DNA from 2 places in the Kitasatospora saccharophila genome. Region 1 is predicted to be linked to the other one. Evidence: riboswitches for the same ligand, from Rfam matches in the RefSeq annotation. Region 1 holds a riboswitch; the other holds the start of a gene.
The links. A riboswitch is a leader RNA that binds a small molecule or an ion and turns the genes downstream of it on or off. The one in region 1 is predicted to bind cyclic di-AMP.
Positions count from the first base shown of each region.

Region 2: linked by a shared signal. The riboswitch ahead of ABD345_RS20780 (transglycosylase family protein) and the one ahead of ABD345_RS30285 (transglycosylase family protein) in region 1 are both predicted to bind cyclic di-AMP.

Region 1 covers NZ_BAAANS010000052.1:30,489-38,727, forward strand. Annotated here, with positions in the region: gene ABD345_RS30265 (SpoIIE family protein phosphatase) at 1-571, opposite strand, end outside; gene ABD345_RS30270 (pseudouridine synthase) at 707-1,654, shown strand; gene ABD345_RS30275 (AurF N-oxygenase family protein) at 1,847-2,746, shown strand; gene ABD345_RS30280 (CapA family protein) at 2,900-4,063, shown strand; gene ABD345_RS30285 (transglycosylase family protein) at 4,085-5,293, opposite strand; cyclic di-AMP (ydaO/yuaA leader) riboswitch at 5,297-5,460, opposite strand; gene ABD345_RS30290 (MFS transporter) at 5,966-7,285, shown strand; gene ppnP (pyrimidine/purine nucleoside phosphorylase) at 7,417-7,698, opposite strand; gene ABD345_RS30300 (glycine hydroxymethyltransferase) at 8,000-8,239, opposite strand, start outside.
Region 2 covers NZ_BAAANS010000027.1:104,040-112,278, reverse strand. Annotated here, with positions in the region: gene mfd (transcription-repair coupling factor) at 1-105, shown strand, start outside; gene ABD345_RS20805 (SurA N-terminal domain-containing protein) at 495-1,118, shown strand; gene ABD345_RS20800 (DUF7927 domain-containing protein) at 1,253-3,469, shown strand; gene ABD345_RS20795 (nucleoside triphosphate pyrophosphohydrolase) at 3,542-4,537, shown strand; gene ABD345_RS20790 (SDR family NAD(P)-dependent oxidoreductase) at 4,670-5,089, opposite strand; gene ABD345_RS20785 (cytochrome P450 family protein) at 5,246-6,490, shown strand; cyclic di-AMP (ydaO/yuaA leader) riboswitch at 6,743-6,921, shown strand; gene ABD345_RS20780 (transglycosylase family protein) at 6,925-7,635, shown strand; gene eno (phosphopyruvate hydratase) at 7,927-8,239, shown strand, end outside.

The sequences.
Region 1 (8,239 bases):
CGGACAGCCGCCGCCCCAGGTGCCGGTCCACCGGCAGCCCGTTGATCCGGGCCAGCGCCTCGTTCAGCCGGACGAAGCGCAGCTCGGTGTCGAAGACCCCCATGCCCACCGGCGACTGCGTGAAGAACCCGTCCAGCACCGCTAGGTCCGCCGCCAGCCGGCGCACCTCGCTGACGTCCGAGGCCACCGCCAGCACCATCGGCGAGCCGTCGCGGTCGAACACCGGGAAGGTCCGGAAGTCGAGCCGCACCAGGTGGCCGTCCCGGTGCCGCACCGGGAACACCCCCGCCCAGGCGCGGCCGCTCAGGATCCGGCCGAACAGCTCCAGGGCCTCCGGGCGCCGCTCCGGGCCCACCAGGATGTCCGCCGCACGCGTTCCCACCGCCCGCTCCGCGGAGAAGCCGAGCAGCGCCTCCGCGTCCGGGCTCCAGTGCAGGATCCGGCCGTCCGCCGCGATCAGCGCCGTCGCCACCGGGATCGACAGCAGGCCGTCCGGTACCGGCGTCCCGCCCGCCGCGGGCGGGGAGGCGGGGCGGAAGCGGGGGATCGTGCGCTGTTCGTCGGTGTCCATCTGGCCACCTGCCGTTCCGGGGGCGGTCACCGCCCTGCCATCGTCGCACGGCGGGCCGCCCGCGCCCAGACGGGTGACCTCCCGCTAGGGTGGTCCGGATGGACACCCGTCGGACGAACCCCCGGGCGGCGCGCGGTGGTGCGTAGGAAACCCGCCCCGGTCGGCCCGCTGCCGCAGCGCGACGGCATCGACCCCGTACACGTCAGACTTCCGCTGGACGGCCCCTGGCCGACGGTCCGCGCCTACCTGGAGGAGCGCTACGGCGCCGCCGCCGGGGACGGGCGGATCGCGGCGATGCTCGCGGCGGGCGAGTTCGTCGCCGCCGACGGGCCGGTCACCGCCGGGACGCCCTACCGGCCGGGCGGCCACGTCTGGTTCCACCGCGAACCCGGCCCGCCCGAACCCGTGGTGCCCTTCCCCGTCGAGGTCCTGCACCGCGACGAGCGCATCGTGGTCGCCGACAAGCCGCACTTCCTCGCCACCACCCCGCGCGGCAGCCACGCCACCGAGACCGCCCTCGCCCGGCTGCGCCGCGACCTCGGCCTGCCCCGGCTCAGCCCCGCCCACCGCCTGGACCGGCTCACCGCGGGCGTGGTCCTGTTCGTCGCCGACCCCGCGCTGCGCGGCGCCTACCAGGGCCTGTTCGAGCGCCGCGAGGCCGTCAAGGAGTACGAGGCGGTCGCCCGGTACGAGCCGTCCGCGGCGGCCCGGCTGCCCACCGTGGTGCGCAGCCGGATCCGCAAGGACCGCGGCCGGCTCGACGCCTACGAGGAGCCCGGCGAGCCGAACGCGGAGAGCCGGGTCGAGCTGGCCGAGGCCCGCGGCGGCCTGGGCCGCTACCGGCTCGCCCCGCGCACCGGCCGCACCCACCAGCTGCGGGTGCACATGAACGGGCTCGGCCTGCCGATCCTGGGCGACCCGCTCTACCCCGAGGTGCTGGGCGGGGACGCCCCCGAGGACTACCGGCGCCCGCTCCAGCTGCTGGCGCGCTCGCTGGAGTTCACCGACCCGGTGGACGGGCAGCGGCGGCGCTTCACCAGCGGACGGGAGCTGGCGGCCTGGCAGGACCCGGCGGGCTGGTAGGGGGGGTCGGCGGGCCCGGAGGAGCTGTGGCAGGCCCGCCGGGCCCAGCGGGGGCGGGGGCCGGTAGGAGCCCGGCGGGGCGGCCCGGGCCGCTCTGTGCGCGGTGTATTGACGGAAAGTCTAATAACTTCTACCTTCGCGGCAGTGCCACCACTCCACCCTCTCCGCCCCCCCCACCGCGAAGGAGCCGGCATGCCGCCCCAGCCCGCCCGCACCGCCCCCGACCGGGAGCGCACCGCCGAACGCCTGCTCGCCTCCTCCGCGAAGCTCTCGTTCAACCCCCTCACCGACGTCGACTGGGACGCCGACCCCGTCCCCGGCGCCTACTACTGCCCGCCCCGGCACCTCTCCCTCTACGGCACCGCCCTCTGGGAGCGGATGACCGAAGAACAGCGGATCGAACTCTCCAAGCACGAGGTCGCCTCCATCGCCAGCGTCGGCATCTGGTTCGAGGAGATCCTCATGCAGATGCTGCTGCGCCACGCCTTCGACCGGGACCCGACCAGCAACCACGTCCAGTACGCGCTGACCGAGATCGCCGACGAGTGCCGGCACTCGATCATGTTCGCCCGCATGATCGCCAAGATGGGCGTCCCCGCGTACGGCGCCGGATTCGTTGCGCACAACCTCGGCCGACTGTTCAAGGCGATCTCCACCCACAGCCAGACCTTCGGCGGCACCATGTACGTCGAGGAGATCCTGGACGCCTTCCAGCGCGAGGTGATGAACGACGACACCCTCCAGCCGCTCACCCGCCAGGTCTCCCGGATCCACGTCATCGAGGAGTCCCGGCACATCAGCTACGCCCGCGAGGAGCTCGTCCGCAAGCGCCTGGGCCCGGTCCGCCGCCGGTACGAGCAGCTGTTCATCGGACTGATCGTCTACTACGCCACCACCGCGCTGATCCACCCCCGGCTCTACGCCGCCGTCGGCATCGACCCCGAGGTCGGCAGGGCGGCCGCCCGGGCCAACCCGCGCTGGCGGGCCACCAAGACCGAGATGGCCCAGAAGGTCGTCTCGGTGCTCGACCGGGCCGGACTGGTCGGCCGCACCAACCGCTGGCTGCTGCGCGCCGCCGGGGTGGTGGCCTGAGCGGACGGGGCTCCGCGCCCCCGCCGGTGCGGTGCGGGGGGCCGGGTCCGCCCCGGAGGTGCGATCGTGATCGTTCGGTGTCGATGTTGGGCTTCCGGTGTTCGGGCGACGCGGATAAAGTGCGTCGTCACCGAACCACCGGGGGGTCCGTTCATGCACCGCGCCACGGCCGGCACAGCCGCCGCCATCGTCCTGCTGCTCAGCACCGTCGCCGGGTGCGGCGGACCGGAGCCCTCCGCGGACCGGGCCGCCACCGGCCCTGCCACCGGCGCCGCGGCCCCGGCGTCCGCGACGCCGGCACCGACGGCCGCCGCGTCCACCGGACCGGCCCCCGGGGAGTCGCAGGGGAGCAGCCCGGCGAGCCCCGGCACGGGCGGCAGCATCACGGTCGCCTTCGCGGGAGACGTCCACTTCGAGGGCCGCACCGCCTCCCGGCTCGGAGCGGGCAAGGCCGACACCGCCCTCGGCCCGATCTCCGCGACGCTCTCCGCCGCCGACCTGGCGGTGCTCAACCTGGAGACCGCCATCACCGGCCGGGGCAAGGCCGAACCCAAGACCTACACCTTCCGCACCACCCCCAAGGCGCTCGACGCGCTCAAGGACGCCGGTGTCGACGTGGTCTCCCAGGCCAACAACCACGCCGTCGACTTCGGCCCCGACGGCCTCGCCGACACCCTCGCCGCCAAGGCCGCCTCCCCGATCCCGGTGGTCGGCATCGGCAAGGACGCCGAGGAGGCGTACGCCCCGTACGTCGCCACCGTGCGCGGCGTGAAGGTCGCCGTGCTGGGGGCCAGCCAGGTCAACGAGATCACCAACCAGAAGTGGCGGGCCGGCGCCCACAAGCCGGGCATCGCCTCCGCCCTCGACGAGACCGCGCTGCTGCGCGCCGTCACCGCGGCGAAGGCGCAGGCGCCGGTGGTCCTGGTCTACCTGCACTGGGGCGACGAGGGCGTGGCCTGCCCGACCCGCGCGCAGAGCGCCCTCGCCAAGAAGCTCGCCGACGCCGGGGCGACCGCCGTGGTCGGCACCCACGCCCACACCATGCTCGGCGCGGGCATGCTCGGCAAGACCTACGTGGCGTACGGCTTCGGCAACTTCCTCTGGTACGGCACCTCGAACTACACCGCCTCCGACGAGACCGGAGTCACCACGCTCACCGTCACCGCCGACGGCCGCGTCACCGGCGAGACCTTCACCCCCGCCCACATCGACGGCCGGGGCGTGCCCGTCCCGCAGAGCGGGAACGCCGCGAAGGCCGCCCAGCAGCGCCGCGACGGCCTGCGCGGCTGCACCGGGCTGGCCGCCGTCCCGAAGTGACGGCGGCCGGCCCGGAGCCGGTCAGCCCAGGTCGAGCACCTGGCCCGGACGGATCAGGTCCGGGTTCTCGCCGACCACCTGCTGGTTGGACCTGTAGAGCTCGGACCAGCCGCCGCCCAGCGCGTGCTCGCGGGCGATGGCGGCCAGGGTGTCGCCGGTGGTGACGGTGTACGGCTGCGCGGACGCGGCCGCCGCCGGGACCGCCGACGCGGCCGGGTCCGGGGCCGTCGGTGCGGCCGGGTCCGGGGTCGGGGCCGGGGTCGGGGTTGCCGACGGGGCGGACGCGTCCGGGGCCGCCGTGCTGCCGGTGGGCGAGGGGGCGGGGGTGGTGCCGGAGGAGTCGGCGCTGCCGGACGGACTGGGAGACGGGGTGACCGGGAGGGTGGGGACCAGGCCGGTCCCGTTGCCGTCGTTCCCGTTCCCGTTGCTGCCGTCGGTGGGCGTGCCCGGGCCGGGCGTGGCGGTCGGGTCGGTGGGCAGCAGCGGGGTGCCGGGGGCGGCCGACGGGGTGCCCGGCGCGGTCGGGGCGTCCGTGGCCGGGGCGTTGGTGGCGGGGGCGGTCGGGGTGGGGGCGCTCGGCTGCGGCTGGGGGTGCGTCAGCTGCAGGTAGCGCTCGTACAGGCTCTGGTGGCTGGTCCAGAACCAGGCGCCGTTCTTCTCGTACCAGTACACGTGCGAGACCGGGTCGTAGCCGGGCAGGCCGGAGAACACCGGCGCGGTGTTCCCGCTCGGGACGGTGCTGCCGTCCGGGGCGGCGTTGACCGCCGCGATGCCGCGGGCGCCGCGCAGCGAACCCGTCTCGTCGGCCGAGTCGTTGTCGTCGACGACGCCCGGCGCGGTGGCGGTGCTCAGGCCCGCCTCGTCCACGCACGAGGACCAGGGCGAGGGGCCCTCGGTGGCCAGGATGCGTTCGGCGACGGCGATCTGCTGGCTGCGGGTGGCCCCGTTCGGCAGCGGGGCGAACTGGGTGCCGCCGTAGTCCGTCCAGCGCTGGGCGTTGATCTGCAGGCCGCCGTAGAGGCCGTTGCCCGCGTCGGAGCCCCAGTTCCCTCCGCTCTCGCACTCGGCGACCCGGTCCCAGACCGCGCTGGGGGCGGCGTGCGCGCCGGTCACGGCGAGCAGCGGCAGGGCGATGCCGACGCCGGCCACGCCGGCCACCGCGATCGCGCGCTCGGCTGCCTTCTCCGCCGGACCCTGCCGACGGTGACGTCCCGAACCCGTGAAGAGCATGCGAGATCCTCTCCGCACGCCTGCGAGGTGAGCTGTCGGGTTCGGACCGGGAGGGAGGCCCGGCCGCCGCGTCCGGTCACCCGGTGCGGACGGCTTCACCCCTAGCCGTGGGGGACGGCAACAATCGTGGTTCCCCCGCCCCTGTCCAAGGGTGGTGGTGGTCGACCCGACGGCGCGGCGGACAGGGCTCGGCGTTCTCGCGCGCGGGGCCCGGTGGTGCGGGCTGGGAGGAGCCTATTCACTCGAACGCGGCAATCACAAGCGCGTCGCGCCCGGATCACGCCTTCGTCACGCCGGTTCCCGCGTGGTGTGTGGACGACCTGTTGACGATGTCTCGGGCCGGAGGCGGGGGCGGCCGTGGGCGGGAGGTCGGCGGACCGGCTGGAGAAGTGTGGCCGATCGGTGGGATTGGGGGGAAGGCGAACGGGGAAGGCGGGCACACCGGTTGGGCGACGACGGTAGGCGATTGGTGTCAAGTCACTTGCAGGGCAAGGAAGTTCGGTGAAATCGGGGCATTGTCCGCGTTGCGGATAAATCACGCGACAGGGGGTGCGCGGGCTTCCTACGATCGCCCTGCTCGCCGTCCCGTGCGGCGGGTGCGCTGCTCCGGTCCGTCGGGCTCGTCGGGTTCGTCGGGTGGGCCGGGAGCGCCGGATTCGTCGAGGAGGTCCCGTGCGCGTTCCGATCCCCGAAGTGCTCCGCACCGAGCGCCGGTTCGCCCGGCTGTTCGTCGGGCAGTCGCTGTCGGTCCTGGGGGACCGGGTCTCGTTCGTGGCGCTGCCCTTCGCGGTGCTGGCGATCGGCGGCTCGGCCGCGGACGTCGGCCTGGTCACGGCGGCCGGGCTGCTCCCGCTGCTGGTGTTCACGCTCGCCGGGGGCGTCTGGGCGGACCGGATACCGCGGCAGCGCATCATGCTGGCCTCCGACCTGGTGCGCTGCGCCGTCCAGGCGGCCGCCGCCGTGCTGCTGCTCACCGGCACCGCCCGGGTCGGGACGCTGGCGCTGCTGATGGCGCTGTTCGGCGTCGCGGACGCCTTCTTCCTCCCGGCCTCCACCGGGCTGCTGCCCCTGCTCGTCCCCGCCGACCGACTGCGCGAGGCGAACGCGCTGCGCGGGTTCGTGCAATCGGCGTCGCTGGTGGTCGGGCCCGCGCTGGCCGGGGTGCTGATCGCGGCGGTCGGGCCCGGCGGTGCGCTGGCGGTGGACGCCGCGAGTTTCGCCGCCAGCGCCGCCGTGCTGGCCCGGCTGGGCCCGGCCGGCGGGGCGGCACCCGAGGAGGCGGACGGGGCGACACCCGCCGACCCGGAGCGGGCCGAGCGGCCCGGTTTCCTGGCCGAACTGCGGGTCGGCTGGCAGCAGGTGCGCAGCCGGACGTGGGTGTGGTCGGGGATGCTGGCGATAGCGGTCTACCACGTGGTGGTACTGCCCTCGGTGTTCGTGCTCGGGCCGGTGCTGGCGGAGCGCGAATGGGGCGGTGCCGGTGCATGGGCCGTGGTGGTCATCGCCTTCGGCCTCGGCGCGATCCTGGGAGACGTCTGCGCCTACCGCCTGAAACCCGCCCGCCCGATGGCCGTCGCCGCGGTGGCGATGGCGGTGGCCTCCTGCCAGGCGCTGGTCATCGGGTCCGGCGCGCCGGTCTGGGTGATCGCCGCGCTGGAGGCGGTCACCGGAGTCGGGGTCTCCCTGTTCTTCGTGCTCTGGGAGACCCTGCTCCAGGTGCACATACCGGAGCGGGTGCTCTCCCGGGTCAGCTCCTACGACCACCTGATCTCGGTGGCCCTGATGCCGCTCGGTCTGGTGCTGGCCGGTCCGCTCTCCGACGGCCTCGGCGTGCGGCCCGCCCTGTTCGGGATGACCGCCCTCGCCGTCCCGGCCGCGCTCGCCCTGCTCGCCCTCCCCGCCGTCCGCCGACTGCCCGCAAGCCCGCCGGGCGGGAGCGACGCGGTCCCCGGGGCCCGGGGGCCCGTGCCGGAGGCGGTGACGGGCGCATGATCCCGCCCGTGGATCCAGTGGTCCGCGGAACAGCGGAACGGCGGGCAGCGGTGCGAAGCAGCGGAGGAGAAGGGGACGGGAGAGGAGGGAGGCCCGCCCCACCGGCCTCTTCGGCCAGTGGGGCTACGGGATCAGCGGTACTCGCAGAGGTACGCCGTGTCGATCGAGACCTGGAGCTGGAACTTGCTGTCACCCGGAACGGAGAACCGCTCGCCGGCGGAGAAGGTCTGCCACTCCTCGGCGCCCGGGAGCTTTACGGTCAGCGCGCCGCTGACCACGTGCATGACCTCCGGCGCCGCGGTGCCGAACTCGTACTCGCCGGGGGCCATCACGCCCACGGTGGCCGGGCCGTCGGCCGAGGTGAAGGCGACCGACTTGACCGTGCCGTCGAAGTATTCGTTGACCTTGAGCATGCGCGTTCTCCTGCGGAAGGTGTGCGGAACGGCGGCCGGGGCGTCGCGCGCCCGGCCGCGGCGGGGGCGAGCCTATCGGCGCGGGCCGTCCGGTAGTCGCGGGTGTCCGCTGGTTGGTCACCGACCGGCGGCGGCCCCCGGCGGGGGGTGGAACGCGGTGCGCAGGGCGGTGGGTTCACCGTTCCCGGCCCTGGGCGCACCGGCGCCCGGCGGGGCAGGCGGAGCAGGCGGGGGCCCGGCCCGCGGGGGTGGCGGCGGGCCGGGCCGGGGGCGTCCGGACGGGGACGCCGGGGAGGGAGGATCAGCCGAGCGCGATGCCCGGGTAGAGCGGGTGGTCGGCGAGCAGGTCGACCGCGCGCTTGGCGACGGAGTCGCGGACGGCCCCGTCCAGCGCGTACTGCGCCTTGGAGGAGCCGACCGGGGTGGTCGCCGTCAGCACGGTGTGGATCAGCTCGGCGACCTCGTCCAGCTCCGCCGCGCCCAGCCCGCGGGTGGTCAGCGCGGGCGTGCCGAGCCGGATGCCGGAGGTGTACCAGGCGCC
Region 2 (8,239 bases), on a different contig from region 1:
CCCGGCAGCGGCGGCCGGATCGGCGGCAAGCCGCTGGTCGGCCGGGAACTGCTGTCCTGGTGCGCCGAGTTCCTGAGCACCATGTTCGAGGACCTCAAGCGGTAGCGGGCACGGTCGCGCACCCGCCGACGGGGGCGCCGGAGGGCGGCAGGCAGGCGCCCCCGGCGCCCCCGTCCGCGTTCCGGCACCCCCGGGAGCCCGGCACCCCCGGGAGCCCGGGTCGGCCGGCGGCCCGGCTCGGCCCGGCTCGGCCGGGATCCGGAAGGTGACGGAGCCGGGGCTCCGGCCCCGGGCGTCGATCGGCCCGGCGCCGGCCACCGGGGCGTCCGGGCGGGCGGCCGGGCCGGTCGCCCCGATCCGGAACCGGACCGGGACGCGGCGCCGCGCCGGAGGGTGGCGGGGGTCTGGCACTGGGCGGCGGCGGTCAATAGTGTTCCTCCCAGCCACGTACGCAGAGCACCACCGGACCGCGCTCCACCGCCCAGGAGGCCCCAGTGATCCGCACCAGCTCCGCCCGTCGACCGCTCGCCGTGCTCGGCGCCGCGGTCGCCGCCGCCGTCCTCTCCGCGTGCGGCACCGCGCCGGCCCACCAGGGGGCGGCCGCCGTGGTCGGCAGCGACCGGATCAGCATCGCCCAGGTCCAGGCCCGGGTCGCCGCCGTCCGCGACGGCGCCGACCAGGCGGGCGCCGCCACCGACGAGCAGCCCGGCCTGGCCCAGCACGCCGTCTCCGACCTGATCCTCGGCAAGGTCGTCGAGCGTGCCCTGGCCGACCGCCGGCTCACCGTCAGCCAGGGCGAGATCGACCGGGCCAGGACCGCCGACGCGCGGACGGTGGGCAGCGAGGCCAAGCTCGCCGAACTGCTGCGCGCCAAGCAGGGCGTCCCGGCCGACGCCGTCGACGGCTTCTACCGCCAGCAGATCGGCCTGGTGAAGCTGGCCGGCGGCCAGGACCCGGGCAGCGCCGACGGCGACGCCGCCATCCGCAAGGCCCTGGCCGCCGCGGGCACCGCCCTGCACATCGAGGTCAACCCCCGCTACGGCAGCTGGGACGCCGACCGGATCGGCCTGACCGGCAGCACCGAGGACTGGCTGCCGAAGTCCGGCCAGGACGCCTGACCGCGCGCCGGGGCGCCCCGGGGCCGGACGGGTGAGCGCCCCCGCGCGTCGGACGTGTTCGCGCAGCGATCCCGCACCCGGAGGTGAGGCTGGGCTCCTCCGCCCACCCCGCCGTACCGGTTGCGAGGTCACCCGTGGTCCAGCGCCGTCCGCCCCTGCCCAGGACGCTGCGCGCGCTGTGCGCGGTCCTGCCCGTCGCCGCGCTGCTCGTCCCGCTCGCCGCCGCCCCCGCGGTGCCCGCGACCCTGCGCGGGGCGGGCACCCAGCGGCCGATCGGGCCGGACCCGGCGGTGAACCTGCTGACCCACGGCAACCTGACGATGGCCGCCAACTCGGTGCTGACCTGCGACGACAGCGACGGCTCGCCCTGCAACGACACCGAGGGCAGCAACAACAACCGCACCATGTACGTGAAGAGCGACCCGAACGCGCCCGGCGACAACGCCTCCGCCGCCGACCTGGTCGTCCCGGCCGGGGCGACGGTGCTCTCGGCCCGCCTCTACTGGCAGTTCAACCCGGTCAACACCAGCACCATGGGCGGCCACTCCGGCGACATCGCGCTGGGCGACAAGGTCTACTGGAAGGTCCCCGGCGGCTCCTCCTACCAGCAGCTGACCGCCGACACCTACGACTGGTTCGACCAGCGGACCGGCGGCACCCCGACGCTGCTGGCCGGCGCGGGCGTCAAGGACGTCACCGCCGAGGTGCGGGCGGCCGGCCCCGGCAGCTACACCGTCGCCGACATCCAGGCCTGCGACGGCCGCTCCTCCTCGGCGGACGGCGGCGGCAGCAACGTCGGCTGCTGGGGCGGCTGGTCACTGGTCGTCGCCTACCAGAACGCGGCCGACCCGTTGCGCTACCTCAACGTCTGGGACGGCTTCCAACTGCTGCGCACCCCCGACAACCTGGCCACCATCACCCTCGGCGGCATCCGCACCCCCGCCACCACCGCCCCCGCCGCCGCCACCCTCGGCGTGGTGGTCGGCGACGGCGACGTGCAGATCTCCGGCGACCAGCTGTCGGTCGGCTCCGGCACCGCCGACCTCACCCCGCTGCCGATGCCCGGCCCGACCGGCGTCGTCACCGACAACGCCTTCGCCAGCCGGATCGACCGGGTCGCCGCCGACGGCACCGGCACCAACACCACCACCCGGGACCCGAACCCGGTCGACAACTACGGCTACGACGCCCGGACGATCGACGTCACCGGCAGGATCCCGGCCGCCGCCACCCAGGCCGTCCTGCGGGTCAACGGCTCCGGCGACGCCCTGCACCCGCAGGCCGCCTGGCTCGCCCTCGACGCCCTCGAACCCGACCTGCGGATCACCAAGGCCAACAGCCCGGCCGGCACCACCGACGACGACCCGCCCGGCGACGTCGAACCCGGCGACACCGTCGGCTACTCCTTCGACGTCGCCAACCGGCACGCCGACGGCGGCACCGCCGACCTCGACACCGCCACCGACGTCACCGTCACCGACCGACTGCCCGCCGGCACCACGTACCAGAGCGGCTCCAACCCGGACTGCACCGCCGCCGGGCAGACCGTCACCTGCGCCGTCCCCGACCTCGCCCCCGGCGCCACCGCCAACGTCGCCTTCCGGGTGACGGTCGACCAGGACGCCGCCGGCGGCACCAGGCTGGACGACACCGCCACCCTCGACTTCAAGGGCAGCCAGACCCGGCGCGCGCAGACCCGGACCAGCAACACCGTCCGCAACACCGTCGTCGACCGGCCCCGGTACCGGATCGAGAAGACCGCCTCCCCGAGCAGCACCACCCCCGGCGGCACCGTCGGCTACCGGGTCACCGTCACCAACACCGGCAGGGTCCCGGCGAACGGCGTCACCCTCGACGACGACCTCTCCGGCGTGCTCGCCGACGCCGCCTACCGGGGCGACGCCACCGCCGACCTCGGCACCGCGACCGTCACCGGCACCACCCTGCACTGGGCCGGCGACCTGCCGGTCGGCGCCACCGCGACCCTCACCTACTCGGTGACCGTCGCGCCCGCGCTGACCGCTGACACCCGGCTCACCAACACCGTCACCTCCTCGACCCACCGCAACAACTGCGCCGCCGGCAGCACCGACCCCGCCTGCGGAGCGACGGTCACCGTCACCGTCCCGCCGCCGTCGCCCTCGCCGTCCACCAGTGCCGGCCCGTCGCCGTCCGCGAGCCCCTCGCCGCACCCGAGCGGCACCCCGCGGCCCGTGCCCGGCCCCGGCACGAACGGCCGCCTCCCGGAGACCGGGGGCGCCGGCGCCCTCCCGCTGGTCGGCCTGGCCGCCCTCGGCTGCGTGCTGGCCGGCCTGATGGTGCTGGCGACCAAGTCCCGCCGCCGCCGCTGAACCGGGCCGGGGCCGGCCCGGAACCGCACCGGAGGCCCCGGCCGTCCCGCGACCCGCGATAGGTTCGGTTCCGTGGACACCCCGAAGCTGATCCTGCTGACCACCACCCACCGCGTCGCCCCCGGCCTGCTCAGCTGGCCCGCCTGGGAGGCGCTCCGGTCCGCGCCCGAGGTGCTGGTCGGCGTCGCGGACCACCCGCAGCTGGCCGCCCTGCGCGCGGCGGGCGTCGAGCCGGAGCTGGTGGAGCGGCCGTCCGCCCCCGCGCTGGCCCGGCTGCTGCTGGCCCGGGCGCCCGCCGTCTGGCTGGAGAGCCCGGACGGCGACCCGGGGCTGACCGACGCGCTGGCCCGGATCGCGGTGGAGGAGGCCGGCGAGCACCCGGAGATCGAGCTGCTGCCGGGCTCGTACGACCTGCCGGGGGCCCGGCTGCTCGACCTGGTCACCGTGATGGACCGGCTGCGCTCGCCCGGCGGCTGCCCGTGGGACGCCGAGCAGACCCACGAGAGCCTGGTGAAGTACCTGGTGGAAGAGTCGTTCGAGCTGGTCGAGGCGATCGAGGAGGGCGACCGGGAGACCCTGCGCGAGGAGCTCGGCGACGTGCTGCTGCAGGTGTTCTTCCACTCGCGGATCGCCGAGGAGGACGCCGAGGACCCGTTCTCGATCGACGACGTCGCGGGCGACATCGTGGAGAAGCTCACGTACCGCCACCCGCACGTGTTCGGCGACGTCAGCGTGACCGGCTCCGCCGAGACCGAGGCCAACTGGGAGCAGCTGAAGGCGGCGGAGAAGCAGCGCGAATCGGTGCTCGACGGCGTGCCCTCCGGCCTGCCCGCGCTGGCGTACGCGGCCAAACTGGTCTCCCGGGTGCGCCGGGCGCACTTCACCGGCGTGCCGGACGCGCCGTACCGGCTGCCCGCCGAGCTGACCGCCGAGACCGCGGGCGAGCTGCTGCTGGCCGTCGCCCAGCAGGCGCACGACCGGGGCGTCGACGTGGACGCGGCGCTGCGCGCGGCGGCCCGCCGCTACCGCGCGGCGGTCCGGGCGGCGGAGGGGCTGGCGGAGGAGTAGAGGGCAGGGCCGCCGCCCGGTGGCACGCGGGCCGCGGCGATGTCCTTCGTCCTGCTCTTCGCGGACTTCTCGACCACCATCAACCTCATCGGCAACGGCATCTACGTGCTGCCGCGGGAGCTGCTGCCGGCCCTAGCCGGCCAGCGGGACGTCGGCGACCGGGCGGCGCTGGGTCGGGACGACCTCGCCGATGGCCTCGCCGACCAGGGCGAGGACCTCGGCCAGCGGGTCGAGGTGGCCGGGCAGGTCGGCGAGCTGGACGATCCGCTCGCCGTCCGGGCCGGCGACCGCGAACAGGTCGATCGGGCCGAGGTGCTTGACGGCGGTGTCGACCAGCGCGGCGATGTCCGCCGGGTGGTGGATGTCGCCGGAGACGCCGACCACCGGGCAGCCGGGGCGGTCGAGTTCGGCGGCCAGGTCCTCGGCGATGCCGGGGCGCAGGTCGGCGATGAGCAGGCCGGCGGCGCCGGCGGCGGAGAACCGGCGGGCCAGGTCGGCCCCCGAACCCCCGTCGAGCACCGCGATGACCACCACTGCCCCGGCTACTCGCATGGCCTGCTCCCCTTTCAGAGCGCGCACCCGTGGCCGACCCGCACGCCGCCCACGGTGGTTATCGGAGGATCGTAGGCTCGCCCCGACGCTCCGCAACAGGGATTACCCACCAGGTGACCAGACTCACGCACCGGCGCTTCCCGATACGGTCAAGACATGCCAGACCAGCCCCACGCACCCCAGCCGCCACTGTTCACCTGGGAGTTCGCCGCCGACCCCTACCCGGCGTACGCCTGGCTGCGGGAGCACGCGCCGGTGCACCGCACCACCCTGCCGAGCGGGGTCGACGCCTGGCTGGTCACCCGCTACGCGGACGCCCGGCAGGCGCTCGCGGACGCCCGGCTGTCCAAGAACCCGGCGCACCACAGCGAGCAGGCCCACCGCAGCGGCCGGGTCGGCATCCCCGGCGAGCGGCAGGCCGACCTGATGACCCACCTGCTGAACATCGACCCGCCGGACCACACCCGGCTGCGCCGGCTGGTCTCCAAGGCGTTCACCCCGCGCCGGGTGGCCGAGTTCGAACCGCGGGTGCGGGAGATCACCGACCGGCTGATCGACTCCTTCGCCGGCCGCGGCGAGGCCGACCTGATCCACGAGTTCGCCTTCCCGCTCCCCATCTACGCGATCTGCGACCTGCTCGGCGTCCCGGCCGAGGACCAGGACGACCTGCGCGACTGGGCCGGGATGATGATCCGACACGTGGGCGGTAAGAGGGGAGGGGTCGGCCGGGCCGTCAAGCAGATCCGCGGCTACCTGGCCGACCTGATCCACCGCAAGCGCGCCGACCTCGGCGACGACCTGATCTCCGGCCTGATCCGGGCCAGCGACCACGGCGAGCACCTGAGCGAGAACGAGGCCGCGGCGATGGCCTTCATCTTGCTTTTCGCCGGGTTCGAGACCACCATCAACCTCATCGGCAATGGCATGTACGCGCTGCTGCGCAGCCCGGACCAGCGCACCCTGCTCCAGGAGTCGCTGGGGCGCGGCGAGTCCGGCCTGCTGGAGACCGGCGTCGAGGAACTGCTGCGCTACGACGGCCCGGTGGAGCTGGCCACCTGGCGGTTCGCCACCGCGCCGCTGGCCATCGGCGGGGTGGAGATCCCGGTCGGCGACCCGGTGCTGGTGGTGCTGGCCGCGGCGGACCGCGACCCGGCCCGGTTCTCCGCCGAGAACACCCTCGACCTGGCCCGCTCGGACAACCCGCACCTGGGTTTCGGTCACGGCATCCACTACTGCATCGGCGCCCCGCTGGCCCGGCTTGAGGGGCAGCGCGCGATCGGCAGCCTACTGACCAGGCTTCCGGACGTTCGGTTGGCGGCCGATCCGGCCGAGCTGCGCTGGCGGGGCGGGCTGATCATGCGCGGTCTGCGCGACCTCCCGGTCTCCTTCACGCCCCGCTGACGCCGTTTCAGCACCCGCGACACGCCGCCGCGCAGGGCCGACGACACGCCGGGGCGGGGGCGCGCGTCGCACGCCTGCTCGGAATCAATCCGGACATACCGGGATCGTTCGTGTACGTGACACGAAGATCCGTGATTTCGGCGTGATCATGGTGATATGAGCTTGTGATTGCTCGTCAGCTTTGCCTACTCTCCGACATGCCCGCAGCTGCGGGCCCCGATCGCGGCACGCCGAGTCCTGTCCGCCGCGTCCTCGGGCCACCTACCAGGTACCGGACAGGAGCGGGGGAACCAGTGTGAACGCCGTGGTCCCAACGGCTTGGGGTGAAGCCGCCGAGCAACGGGCGCAACCGCGTCCGGAGCGTCCGGCGGCCGGGCCAGCCTCCCGGTCCGAACCCGACAGCTCACCTCGCAGGCGTGCGGAGAGGAAGTCCCGTGCTGTTCTCCAACGCTGCTCGTCACCGCCGTAGTACCAAGGCCGAGAAGGTCATCGCCGCCGCCGGCGTGGCCTCGGTCGGCCTGGCCCTGCCACTGCTCGCCGCCACCGGAGCGGCAGCCGCCCCCGTCGACACCTGGGACCGCGTGGCCCAGTGCGAGAGCGGCGGCAACTGGAACATCAACACCGGCAACGGTTTCTACGGCGGCCTGCAGTTCACCTCCTCCACCTGGCGCGCCTTCGGCGGCGGCCAGTACGCGGCCCGCGCCGACCAGGCCAGCCGCGCCCAGCAGATCGCGGTGGCCGAGCGGGTGCTCGCCGCCCAGGGCCCCGGCGCCTGGCCGGTCTGCTCCAAGCGGGCCGGCCTCGCCAAGGGCGGCGCGCCCGCCGACACCTCCGAGGACACCGCCTCGCGCTCCCAGGAGCGCCCGACCGCGCCCCAGCAGCCGAAGAGCTCGCCGTCGAAGAAGCCGGCCGAGCCCGCTGCCAAGCCCCAGGCCCCCGCCGCCGAACCCCAGGCCGCCCCGCAGAACAGCGCCCCGCAGGCCGCGCCCGCCGGCGGCTACACCGTCCAGGACGGCGACACGCTCTCCGGCATCGCCGCCGCGCGGAACGTGTCCGGCGGCTGGGAGCGGATCTACCAGGCCAACCACGAGCTGATCGGCGCCGACCCCGACCTGATCCTGCCCGGCCAGGTGCTCTCCCTCTGAGCCCGGCCCGGCACCGGTCCCGGCAGGTGGGACGCCCCGGCCCGGCGGCCTGACGAGGCCCCGCCGCAGCCCTGACGAGGGCCGCGTCCCCTGACCGTCCGTCCGCTCCCGGCGCGTGCGCAGCAGTTCGCGCCGCCGGGAGCGGCGGAGCGGGCGTCAAACAGGTGAACTACCGACGAGTAGCCGGGCCACACCGTGAGACGGGGCCCGGCCGGGCGTGGCCGCACGGCGCTGTGCGGCTAGGCTCTGGTCGTAACGACCACACATCCGCTTCCGCTAGGAGATGCACTCGTGCCGTCCATTGATGTCGTCGTAGCCCGTGAGATCCTCGACTCCCGCGGCAACCCCACGGTCGAGGTCGAGGTCGGTCTCGACGACGGCAGCACCGGTCGCGCGGCCGTCCCGTCGGGTGCCTCCACCGGTGCCTTCGAGGCCCTGGAGCTCCGTGACGGCGACAAGAGCCGCTACTTCGGCAAGGGCGTCGAGAAGGCCGTCCTCGCCGTGATCGAGCAGATCGGCCCCGAGCTGGTCGGCTACGACGCCACCGAGCAGCGCCTCATCGACCAGGCCATGCTCGACCTGGACGCCACCCCGGACAAGTCCT